3 regions of the Brassicibacter mesophilus genome follow, and region 2 is predicted to be linked to each of the others. Evidence: riboswitches for the same ligand, from Rfam matches in the RefSeq annotation. Region 2 holds a riboswitch; each other region holds the start of a gene.
What was found. Region 2 has a riboswitch for cobalamin ahead of HNR33_RS05745 (ABC transporter substrate-binding protein). Riboswitches for the same ligand answer to the same signal wherever they lie in the genome.
Positions count from the first base shown of each region.

Region 1: it holds a riboswitch for cobalamin, as region 2 does, so the genes downstream of both, cobT (nicotinate-nucleotide--dimethylbenzimidazole phosphoribosyltransferase) here and HNR33_RS05745 (ABC transporter substrate-binding protein) in region 2, are expected to answer to the same signal.
Region 3: it holds a riboswitch for cobalamin, as region 2 does, so the genes downstream of both, HNR33_RS19740 (Ig-like domain-containing protein) here and HNR33_RS05745 (ABC transporter substrate-binding protein) in region 2, are expected to answer to the same signal.

Region 1 is NZ_JBNPXI010000027.1:53-4,313, reverse strand. It holds gene HNR33_RS19695 (L,D-transpeptidase) at 1-156, opposite strand, end outside; gene HNR33_RS19690 (HutD/Ves family protein) at 332-955, shown strand; cobalamin riboswitch at 1,081-1,260, shown strand; gene cobT (nicotinate-nucleotide--dimethylbenzimidazole phosphoribosyltransferase) at 1,356-2,405, shown strand; gene HNR33_RS19680 (hypothetical protein) at 2,865-3,983, opposite strand.
Region 2 is NZ_JBNPXI010000003.1:156,886-161,146, reverse strand. It holds gene HNR33_RS05755 (ABC transporter ATP-binding protein) at 1-422, opposite strand, end outside; gene HNR33_RS05750 (FecCD family ABC transporter permease) at 422-1,504, opposite strand; gene HNR33_RS05745 (ABC transporter substrate-binding protein) at 1,538-2,551, opposite strand; cobalamin riboswitch at 2,651-2,838, opposite strand; gene HNR33_RS05740 (sirohydrochlorin chelatase) at 2,880-3,245, opposite strand; gene HNR33_RS05735 (cobalt-precorrin-6A reductase) at 3,261-4,013, opposite strand; gene cobJ (precorrin-3B C(17)-methyltransferase) at 4,010-4,261, opposite strand, start outside.
Region 3 is NZ_JBNPXI010000027.1:13,832-18,092, forward strand. It holds gene HNR33_RS19735 (methionine ABC transporter ATP-binding protein) at 1-104, opposite strand, end outside; SAM riboswitch class I at 267-370, opposite strand; cobalamin riboswitch at 989-1,158, shown strand; gene HNR33_RS19740 (Ig-like domain-containing protein) at 1,407-4,261, shown strand, end outside.

The sequences.
Region 1 (4,261 bases), on a different contig from region 2:
GTCCTGACCACCTTCTCCACCTTCATTGGGATTAATGTTTGGTCCTTTTTTCTGAGAATAGTCTGTATTTGGTTTTTCAGGTTTATTATTTTGTCCTATTGAACAAGATGTTAAAATCAAAATAAGTATTAATAATAATAAAGTAATTTTTTTCATCATTTACACCTCCCGATGTATTTAGTTTATCCAAAATTGATGAAAAAAGTATTAGAAAGTGTATATTGACAAAAAAATCATTTTTATAGTGAATATTGACTTTTTATGAATTCAAGCTATATAGTTAGAATTAAGTATTACAACACAAACATTACTGTACAAGGAGGATATCTTCTTGATTAATAAAATTAGTATTATAAAAAAAGAAGAGCATAAAACGAGCAAATGGTCAGGAGGCACTACAGCACAGCTATTAATTTATCCAGAAGAAGCTGAATATGGTGAACGAAACTTCAAATGGAGGTTAAGTTCCGCTAAAGTTGATGATGAAGAATCTACATTTACATATTTGCCAGGAATATCAAGGATAATAATGATTATTGAAGAAAAGCTTCGGCTTGAACATGAGGGGCATCACACTATTGAATTAAGTGCTTTTGAACAAGACAGTTTTAAAGGTGAATGGACTACAAAAAGCTATGGAAAGGTAACTGATTTTAATTTAATGATGTCTAGTGGATGCTGCGGAAATTTACAGTCTATTATTTTAAAAGAAAAAGTATCTAAAAAAATAATATTTACTAATAAAGTTACCGGAAACTACTCAACAATAACAGATGTATTCTATATAGTAAAAGGGAATCTTGAAGTCGTTACAGAATTAAACAAAATGTATAGACTACAACAAGGCGATATATTCGAAATAACTAGAAAATCCTCAGAAAATACATTCTGCTTTAACTTCAATAATGTCGAATCATGTGATGTTAAACTAATAAGAACATCAATATACTACTAAAATTCATCTTAGAAATATCTAGTATACATTTTTCAAATGCATATTGAATAACTGTCTAAGGCATAATAATTTCGCTAATGTTATTGACATTTAGTAACTTTATGAATAAAATCTATATATAATAAAATGAATAACATTTTTTAGGTGCCCTGTAATAAGGGAGAATAGGGAATCGAGTGAAAATCTCGAACGGGCCCGCCACTGTAAAGGTAAGCCAATACTAATATGCCACTTCTTTATTGAGGGAAGGCAGTACTTTGGTGATGAACCTAAGTCAGGAGACCTGCCTAAGAACTACTAAGCCGCTTCGTGTGAAAAAGCAGGCCTAGGTGAGGATGATGGAAAATCCACGCCATTTTTGGTGTGGATTTTTTTATATTTTAAAATAGGAGGAATATATATGAAAATATTAAATGAAACTCTACAAAAAATAACAGTGTTAAATCAAGAAGCAATGCATGAAGCAAAAGAGAGGATAGATAATTTGATTAAGCCTCAAAGAAGCTTAGGAAAATTAGAAGATATAGCTGTCCAACTATCTGGAATAACAGGAAAACTTCATCCGAGTGTTGATAATAGAGCTATAATTGTTATGGCTGCTGATCATGGTGTGTGTGAAGAAGGTGTTGCAGCGGCGCCTCAGGCAGTAACAAAGATGATGACTTCATATATAGCTAATGGAGTAAGTGGTGTTTGTGCACTTGCAGCACAGGCAAAAGCAGATGTTATAACTGTTGATATCGGAGTAATGGAAGATATAGACGATAAAAACGTTATAAAAAGAAAAGTAAAGCATGGTACTGATAATATGACTAAGGGACCTGCTATGACAAAAGAAGAAGCTATTAAAGCCATAGAAGTAGGAATTGAAATAGCAACTGACCAGATAAATAAAGGAAGAAATTTGCTAGGTACTGGCGAAATGGGTATTGGAAATACTACTCCAAGCACAGCAATAATTTCTGTTTTAAGCGGTATTGATCCTAGTGAAATCACAGGAGTAGGAGCAAATCTTCCCAAAGAACAATTAATAAACAAAATAAATGTAATTAAGAAAGCTGTTGAAATAAATAAACCAAACAAAGAAGATGGAATAGACGTATTAGCTAAAGTAGGAGGTCTTGACATAGCCGGTATGGCTGGAGTAATGATTGCTGGAGCTGCTAATAAAGTACCTGTTGTAGTAGATGGATACATATCTACAGCAGCTGCTCTGATTGCAGCAACTATAGAACCTAAGGTTAAACAATATCTGGTTAGCTCTCATGCCTCCAATGAAAAAGGGGCAAAAACAGCTTCTGACTTACTAGGACTACCAACTATGCTTGACCTTGATATGAGACTAGGAGAAGGCAGTGGTGCGGCGCTTGCTTTTAACATAATAGAAGCTGCTGCATTTATGAATAAAAAAATGATAACCTTTGAAGAAGCAGGAATTGGTGTAGTATAGAAGTAAAATTATATATACAAGAAATAGATATCCGATACATTATCTTCTGTATCGGATTTTCACTATGCCTAATCATTTTTTTAAAAATAACTATAAATATAATGCGATATATGTTTCGATTATGAATAATCTATCCTAGATTAAAGTACTAATTTTCAAAATATTTTTTAAGTCAAAAAATAAATAAGGAAGACTCTTTTCACAGCTCCACCTTTACAACCCTTATACTCAGTTAATTACAACGAAAATCCTTAGAACAGGCTATCTACATCAAATTGATATTCTTATTTGTTTTTATGCATTTCTATACAAAACAAAAGTGTGAACAAAAAGTAGAATCCTGTGTCCGTACTTCTGTTCACACTTCGTCTATTTGTTTTGTAGAGTGTAGACATATCCTCTAGAATAGTTTCTGCCGTTTATATCTTCATTTACACCTATTACAGTACTTAATTAGTACTAATTATTATTAACTCTAATGTAAGAATTATAAGTTTGATCACCATCCAATACTCCTTCTGGATCAGTAAATACTATTAAATCAACAAAATAGTAACCATAATAGTTATAAGAACTTGAACTGCCTACAGTTGTTATTCCAACTAGAGATTGCATATCACTAGTATATGAATCTAAGCCCATTGATTGAGGCTCAAATTCATACTTTACGAAAGAATCATTAATTCCGCCATCTGTTTTTGTTACATCTACTTTTGTACCAAAACTAAAGAGTGTACTAACTCCCCAAGGATATGATACTGAGAATTCTGGTTCATTACTAATGTTTGATTCCGGTACAGTTTTATAAACCGTTCCATCGCTATTCAATATTTTTAAACGAACCTGATCTATGTGTCTAGTTCCTGTACTTCCAGGAATATCTACAATCTCAGCATCTGTTCTAAATTCGGCAAAAGTATGATATTCATCTTGGTCATCAGGTGAATTGGGGTCTTTATATACTACTAAAGAACATCTTACATCTAGTCCTTGAGGATGCGCGTTATAATCTGTTTCTGTACCAGCATGTGTCCACGCTACACCACTTATAGTCATATATGATTCGGCTTCCATAAGAGCACTATAGTCACTTGTAAAAGCTCTATTAAATGTTTCTAGTACAAAATCCTCACTTTCATTACTTACATTGATATTAACATAGTTTCTGCTTCCGTCTTCTTTTTCATAAATAAGTAGCCCAGTTTTATATAACCCCATTTCTTTTAAATATTCGCCTCGCTCTAATTCCTTATCTTTAATTTGCTCTGCAGATAATCCCAATTTATCAAAGTTATATTTACTAATATCTTTATCTTTAATAATGATTTTCTTACCTTCTTCTAACCACTTATCGATTTCTTTTAAATACTTATCCTTTTTATCAATTATAATATATTTGTATTTCTCTGCATCTTCCATTTTATTTGTCTTCTCAATATTTTTTATGAGATTATTATATGTTAAATCTTCTGTCAAATATATACTATCTTTCTCTTTATCTGGCGCCGCTATTACAACAGACGCTAATATAATGCTTATAATAAGAAAATTTATTAAGCTTTTGCTTAAAATTTTCATGTTTACACCATCCTTTTTTATTATTATATTCTCATGATTTTTATATTTTAATTAAGCTATAAAATTTATTTGATTTTAAAAATTTTTTATATTACTGTATGCATACATCTAATTAATTGTTATAATGAAAGTAACAAATAGTCTTTTAACTCTAAGTCGACTTGCTAGGCGGCAGTCCTTTGAGTTTTAAGGCTATTTCTATTTGGATCTCTTATTTTATACATTTCTTCACCTCCCTTGTATAATAATGATATAGCCATTAAGGCTAATACATATTT
Region 2 (4,261 bases):
CCTGATAAAGTATTAACAGCTCTGTGTTTTAGTTCAGTCATTCTTGTCTTGCTAATAGCCCAATCAATAATTTGATAATCTTCTTTCTTTAATCTGTTTCCAAATCCTAAATGTGGATATCTCCCATAACTTACTAATACTTCAACAGTAAAATCACCTGGAACGTTTCTTATCTGTGGCAAAACAGCTACTTTTTTTGCCACTTTCTTAGCATCTGTTTTACGTAAATCCTCTTCATCCAGTAATATCCTGCCCTTTGATGGCTTTAAATATCTTGAAATAGCTTTTAGAACAGTTGATTTTCCACAACCATTTGGACCTATTATCGTCACTATTTCACCTTTATTAACTCCAATGTTAACATTTTTCACTATCTCTTTTTTCCCATAGCTCAAATATAATCCTTCTGTTTTTAAAACCATTATTCCATAGCCTTCCTTTCTCTTAGCAAATACAAGAAAAACGGTGCTCCTAATATAGACATCACTATCCCTACCGGAATTTCAACTGGATCAAATACCAGCCTAGCTACTGTATCACACAGCATAACCACTGTTGCCCCAAGTATTGCAGTAGCAGGAAAAAGATACCTATAATCTGAACCTATAATAAGTCTAGCGGTATGTGGTACAATAAGTCCTACAAACCCTAAAAGACCAACAACACTTACTGCACTTGCAGCCAGTAATGATGCTAGTATTATAAAAAGCAATCTCGTTCTTTCAACATTAAGACCCAACCCTGTAGCAATCTCATCACCAAGCATCAATATATTCAGTTTTTTTGGCAATAAAAATGTTATTGCTATTCCTAAAGCTGCATATGGCCATAACATATTAAAATGTGGCCATGTTCTAGCTGAAAGGCCTCCAACCATAAATCCAATTACGCCTGCTATACGGTCTGGAAAAAACGTCATAAGAGAATTAATCCCTGCTCCAAGCAAAGAAGACACTGCAACACCAGCGAGAACTAGCCTCATAGGATTAATTCCATCTTTCCAAGCCAATAGATATATGAAAATAGTTGATGATAATGCACCAACAAATGCTCCCAACGGAACAAGATAGTAATAGCTTGGAAAGAGTATCATGATGATATAGGCCACTAAGCCTGCTCCAGAAGAAACTCCAATTATATTAGGTGCAGCAAGGGGATTTCTCATTACTCCTTGTAATATAGCACCAGATAATGCTAAACATATTCCAACTAAGCCTGCTACTAAGGTCCTAGGAAATCTTATGTTCCATATTATTTGATGATTAACTGTATCATTCTCCATAAATATGGCTTTAATTACTTGACTTATTGAGATGTCTAAAGAGCCCTTACTTACGCTAATGAGAAAACTTGCTAAGCATATCGCTAACAGTATAATCAGAATTGTAATCTTTCTCTTATGACTTGTTTTGTTGGCTTTATCAACTAAGCTTTTCATTTTATTTTTCCCACTCTTTTTAATGAGCTCCATACTATCATCCTTTATTGGTAGTTTTGTTATCAAATATCCGCTTCTAAAGACAATAGGATATTTATTTTATTTAAAAGTTTCAGGATATAATATTTTAGCTAATCCTTCGTAAGCCTCTCCATATAAAGCATTTGGCTTGTAAAGATATAATTCTTTTGGTAAATACAAATATCTTCCTTCCTTCACAGCTCTTAGTGACCCCCAGGCTGGATTAGACTCAACATCCTTAACTAGTCTATCTTTTATTTCATCAATATCTCCCATCGTTTGAACAAGTATAAAGTCTGGATCTCTCTCTACTACTTTTTCCATACTAAAAATTTCCATTTTCTCATCAGTTAACTTTGCATCATAGGCAATGTTTTCAGCACCTAAGTCCTGAAGCATATCTCCAACAAAACTATTTGGTAATTTAACTGTTACTCCCTTAGCTGTTGCAAACATCAATAAAACTGTTGGTTTTTTATCTTTCGGTACACTTGCAATTATATCGTCAACCTTTTCTTTTACTGCAATAGCTTTTTCTTCAAATAAATCAGGTCTTTTATTTAATTCTGTGAATACTCTCATTGTTTCTATATATTGTTCAAAGTTATCATACTCAATTGCAAGATAACGTATTTTATTTTGCTTTAATAACGGAATAATATCACCTTGCCCTTTCATACCAGGTCTTAAGATAATTAAATCCGGTTGCATTGATAATATTTTTTCCATATTTGGTGAAGTCATAGTGCCTACTATTTCAGCATTTTCTGCACCTTCTGGAGCTTTTTCTCGACTTTCTATTGTTCCTATTACTGTTCCGCCTGCTTCATACCATAAATCTAAGTAAGAGTTATATAAACATATAACGTTTTGAGGTTTTTTATTAACAGTAACTTGCTCACCTAAGCCATCAATAAATGTTACACTATCCTTGTTTTTATTGTCTTCTTTTCCATTATTGTTAGCATTTTCTTGTGAATCAGTGATCTGGTCAGTTGACTGTCCCGAAGTTGGATCATTAGTTTTACTACACCCTGAAAACACTGATATAACTAGGCACAAAGCTAATAAAATAGTAAGTATTTTTTTCATAAAATTCACCTTTCCTTTGTTTAATTTTAAGCAATAAAAAAAACCTTGTACGAATACAAGGCAAAATAGACATAACTATTCTTTAATGCTCAGGTTCCGTAAGCATGAAACATAATAGGTATCCTGACTCAGGTTCATAGCATCATTGCACCTTCCCGGTTTTAATACCAGTGGCAATAAGCAATGTGCTCTCCTTTACAGTGGCGGCCCCGTGCTGGATTTTCACCAGCTTCCCTATATATAACTATTTTTTTTTCAAGGTATTTCTTATTACTTTTATCTTGTTAACCAATTAGATTATATTTGAATTGTATGGTATTGTCAATATCTAAACAATTTCTTTTGCTCTTTCAATTAATATATCTGCAAGCATAGGCTCTGCCCCTATAGGTCTCGCCATTTTAAAATTTACTCCAGTATGTTTTTTAGATAGTTCTTCAATTATTTCTGGAATATCTTCTTTTATGTGTATGCCTTCATACAGAAAATATGGTACTACTAATATTTCTTCAACCTGTTTTTGTATTATTTCTTCAACTACGTTAGGTATAGAAGGCTCACAAATCTCCATGTGTGCTCCTTCTACTATGCTGTAGTCTGATTTGTCTTTTACTAGCTGAACGATTTTGTTGAAAATATCCTGTGCATCCTTTGATCTGCTTCCATGTCCTACTATTAGAACTGCTCTTTTCATAGTAAACACACTCCTTTAGTTTTTATCCTTTTTTAAATAATTAATTAGGTCTTCTATATTATTAAAAGTATTAGTATAGTCTACTTGTGGTCTTTCAATCAGTACTATATTTATTCCAAGATTTATTGCCGCAGCAATTTTTTCATCTGTACCACCTATTGTGCCGCTATCTTTAGTTACAACATGCTTTATGCTATACTCTTTATATATTGCCTTGTTCAGTTCTATGCTAAATGGTCCCTGCAATCCTAATATCTGCTTTGGAATAAGACCTATTTCTCCACATTTTGAAATAGCCTCTATTGTAGGTAGAACTCTAGCATATATCCTATCCTTTCTGTTAATAGCTGAAAAACACTTAATATTATTACTGCCAGTAGTTAGAAGAATATTGCCTTGTGTAGTGTTGAGAAATTTTATAGCTTCTTCATAGGTTTTAAATCTATTGACATTATCAATTTTCGTTGGTCTTCTTTCATACCTTAAGTATGTTATAGATTTATTATTACAGCTATTAATGGCATTTTCTGATATCTGCTTTGCATATGGATGTGTAGCATCAATTACACATCCTATTTTTTCCTCATCTATTATTCCCTCAATTTCAGATTGTGTAAGTTTTTGAGATATGACAGTAACATTCATATCTTGATCTATTAAAGAGCCTCCATATTCAGTAGCTGTTGTAGCTAATACCTTAAAGTTATTTTCAATCAACTTCTCTATTATCATTCTACCATCTTTGGTACCTGATAATACAAGTATCACAATCTATACCCCCTTGGAGTAAGCATTTTGCCATTTTTAATGTAAGTATTCGAGTTTCCTATTATCACCATAGTGAACATATCTATCTCATTCTCAAGCATTTTTCCCAAAGTTGTAATAACAGTAGTTTCACCTTTTCGTTTTGCATTTCTAACTATACCGACTGGAGTATCCTTTGATTTGTATTTTAAGAGTATATCTCTTGCAACATTTATGTGCTCTGGTCTTCCATTACTCTTAGGGTTATA
Region 3 (4,261 bases), on a different contig from region 2:
CCAAAAATCTCTCCCTTGTTTATCTCAAGGTTAATGTTTTTTAATGCATTTACACTGTTATTCTTGCTTTCATATGTTTTATATAAATTGGTTATTTTTATCAACTACTTCACTCCTTTATTGAATTATCGCAATAAAACGAACAAGCCAAACTAAGCTGCAAATAGAAAAATAGTCTATTTTAAAAAATATAGCTAATGTAATTTAATGCAAATAAAAAAACCTCCTTCGAATGAAAGAGGTTATATGACGATAAAAGCCAGCCTCTCTCATCTTTCAGCATATAATGCTGCAGGAATTAGCACCTTGTGTTTTGAACACCGGTTGCTGGGTTTCATCGGGCCAGTCCCTCCACCTCTCTAGATAAGAGCGTTTTATTTTGTTTATTAATCTATTATATTATTCTATTTTAAATTCATGACACCATATTGTCAATACCTATTTTAAAATTTTATTGATATATTTAAAATAGAGTTTGTTAATATAATCATTTAAAGTAAAATATGGAACGATATGTTTACTGGAGATAAACCAGGGTAAACAAATATATAAAAATGAATATAAGCTTAAAATAAATAAGTAGGAAAAAAGCATTTGCATATTCTTTTCTTTCAGGATTATCTGAACCTATTGGTGCCTTATTAAGATATTTTCTTTTAATGAAGTTTTTCAATGAGACAATATTTGGGCTAATCTTTGCAGTATTCACGCTCTTGCGCAGGTAATTAATAGAATTTGTGATGACTATTAATAGGAGATCCTATAGAGGATTAATATTAGTAGTTGTCCCATTTTTAAAATATTATATACAATGGTCATGAATAATGATAGAAATGTGAAGAGAAAGGACAAAAAATTATCTATAATATTAATATATTGACTTTACAAATTTCTATATTTCCTATTGACTTATATATTGATAGTGTTATAATGTGATTGGAAACATATCCAACTATTGGATGTTTATTTAAGAATATAAGATAATAATATTTTAAAATAGTGTACTGATTTAGGGAAAGGGGTGCAAAGCCCCTGCTGTAGTCGCAGCTGTAACCGGTTATGAAGACTAAAGTAAGCCACTGCAAGTTGAATTGTGGGAAGGTTTAGTTCTGAAGATGACCCGGAAGCCAGAAGACCTGTCATTACGCTCTTCTTAGAGTCTCCGACTTAGAGTAAGGGAAGATATAGGTGTATTTTTATAAGTTAGACAGACTAAAATTAGACTGAATTTTGTTTAGTTTTATTCAGTTATGTCTAATTATTTACCTGTGTTTATAAACCCTATCCTATGTGGACAGGGTTTTTTGTTTTGCAATACTATTTTTAAACAGTTTAGAAAAGGAGATGATTCATGCTTTATATTTAATTATGAGTAAGAAATATTTTAATTACTGAGGAGGGGTAGTGTGTATAAAAAGATAATAAGTTTAGTATTAGCACTTTCGATGGCACTTAGTTTAATACCAGTATCTACATTCAGCTCATACGCTGATAGTAATTATGCATATGAAGCTGGCGCTACTGTTACTGAAGATGTATATGGAACAGAGAGAAAAGTAGATACAGCTTTAGATGAATTAAGAGGTTTTTATAAAGATTATCAAATAGATTATATACCAGCTATGGCGTATAATCATTCTAGCGATAATTTAGATAATGACATAAAAATCATTAAAAAAAACTTAAGAACATATAATTCAACAAAAAATGTATATAACTGTTACAAGGGCATAATGGAAGCTATTGCCTGTGACAAAGACCCTAGGAGCTTTCAATGCAATGGTGAGGAGCTAAATTATGTTGATACTCTTATAGAAAAGCAGGATCCTAACACGGGAGAATTTAATAGTGACATAGAAACACATGCATATTGTATGCTTGCTCTAGACATGGCAAGTGGAGATTATGATAAACAAAAAGCAGTTGATGTATTGAAAAACAGCTTAAATGTTAAAGACGGCAAAGCCAGCTGCAGTGATGATTTGAAAAAAACAGCTGTTGTTATGACAGCACTTTCAAATCATAAAAGCATAAACGGAGTAAGTGCATTAATAGATAATTGCGTAGCATACATAAAATCAAAACAAAAAGATGATGCTGGATTTTTCAAGGACGAGCCAGAGATACTTGGTCCAGTAATACAAGCGCTTATAGCAGTAGGAGAAAATCCTGTAGCAGAAGATTATATAAAAAATGGCAATACGATGGTAGATGTGCTGCTACAATATAAAAATAGTGATGGTACATATAATAATAGTCCTTGGTATAAGAAATACGTTAAAGAATCTACTGAAGCTGCATTTGCAGCATTTGCAGATTTGAAAAAAGATAGCTCTATGTTCCATGAGCTTATGATAGAGGTTGGGGATACTCCAGCAGATATTTTACTTAGCGTTGATACTAATGAAATTATAGAAGGTAAAACTCTAAAAGTAAAAGCTACTGTAGTGGATAATCAAGGAAGGCTTGTTTCAGGTCAAAAAGTAAACTGGCAAAGTGCTGATCCTGTTGTTGCTGAAGTAGAAAATGGAATTATAACAGCTATAAAAGAGGGTAGTACAACTATAAAAGCACAGCTAGAAGGAAATGCTACTATTTCAAAAAGTATTGATATAACAGTAGTAAGCAGATTACCAGCATCTATAAAGATATATTTAGATGATGAAGAGGTTAAAGATACGGTTACTGTAAGAAAAGGTGAAAGCATAGAACTTCATTCAAAAGTGTTTGACAAAGATGACGAACAAATACAAGATTCAGTTGTAACTTGGGAAATAGTTAATGGAAGCGACAATGTACAAATAAACAATGGACAAGTTACAGGAATGAACAAAGGATATGCAACCATCAAAGTTCAGTGCCAGGATGTAGTTAAAACTGCTAACATATCAGTTATATTAATTACAGATTTGGTTAAGGATGCATTAGATGAGACTAAAGCATATTTTGATGATAGAGACTTAGATTATTATTCAGCTTTAGCGTTAAGGCATTGTGGTATTGAAGAAAGTACGATAAAAGATAATATAAAAATAAATTCATATACAAGTAATCCTGAAGATTATGCAGAAAATATTATCGCCCTAATAGCAGCAGGTCTAAATCCAAGAGATTATAACGGCAACAATTATGTGGATGAATTAGTAAAATCTCAAGATGATTCAGGGTATTTCAAGATAGGATATAATTACACATATCCTGAAAACATAATATTACCAATTATTGCATTAGATATGGCTGGAGCTAATTATGATAAAATAAAAGCTTTAAGTGCATTACAAATAAAAGTAAAAGTTGTTGGAGATAACAAATGCTTTGAAGGTCATGGAGATTACAATAATATCGAGATGACTTCTCTTGGAATTATTGCGATGTCTAATCATATGCAAATAGAAGAGATTAGTCAATTAGTAGCAAAATGCAAAGGTTATTTAAAATATAAACAAAATGATAATGCTGCGTTTGAAGCCAAAAGTGGATATGGATATGATGAAAAGGAAAATTGTAGAGCCACAGCATCTGTAGTTCAGGCATTAATCTCAATTAACGAAGATCCATTGTCATCAGAATGGATGAAAAATGGTAAAAACTTATTTGATGCATTATGCTCTTTTAGAAAGGAAGACGGATTTAAAGAAACTCCTTCATCTTATTCTGTAGATGCTAAAGCAACATCAAGAGCCGTTGGAGCATTAGCAGATTTAGTGAATAATAAATCTATGTTTAATGAATATGGTATTGAAATAGGTACTGTGCCACATAGCATAGAGATTATTTATGATCAAGATAGTGTTAAAGAAGGACAAAAAATAAAGCTTAGTGCAAAAGTACTAGACGAGGATGGAAAACTGGTTCCTAATGTGGAAATCGAGTGGTCAAGCTCTGACCCTTCTATTGCAGAAATAGATCAAAAAGGATTTATTACTGGAATAGAAGTAGAAGAAAACAAAACTGTTCAAATTACTGTTAAAACAGTTAACTTAGGAATATCTGCAACTAAAGATATTACTATAAAGGCAAGAATTCCTTATGAAATGAAAATAAATCTTCCATCAGGAAAGACAGACAAAACTTTAAAAGACGGACATAAGATCGTTCTATTTGCAAAGATTTTTGAACAAGACGGAGAAGAAATAGAGCATGAGAATGTTATTTGGAAAAGCTCTGATGAAAATGTAGCTATTGTTGATCAAACTGGTCTTGTTACAGCACAAAGTGTAGAAAAAGATACAGAAGTAACCATAACTGCAATATCACAGAA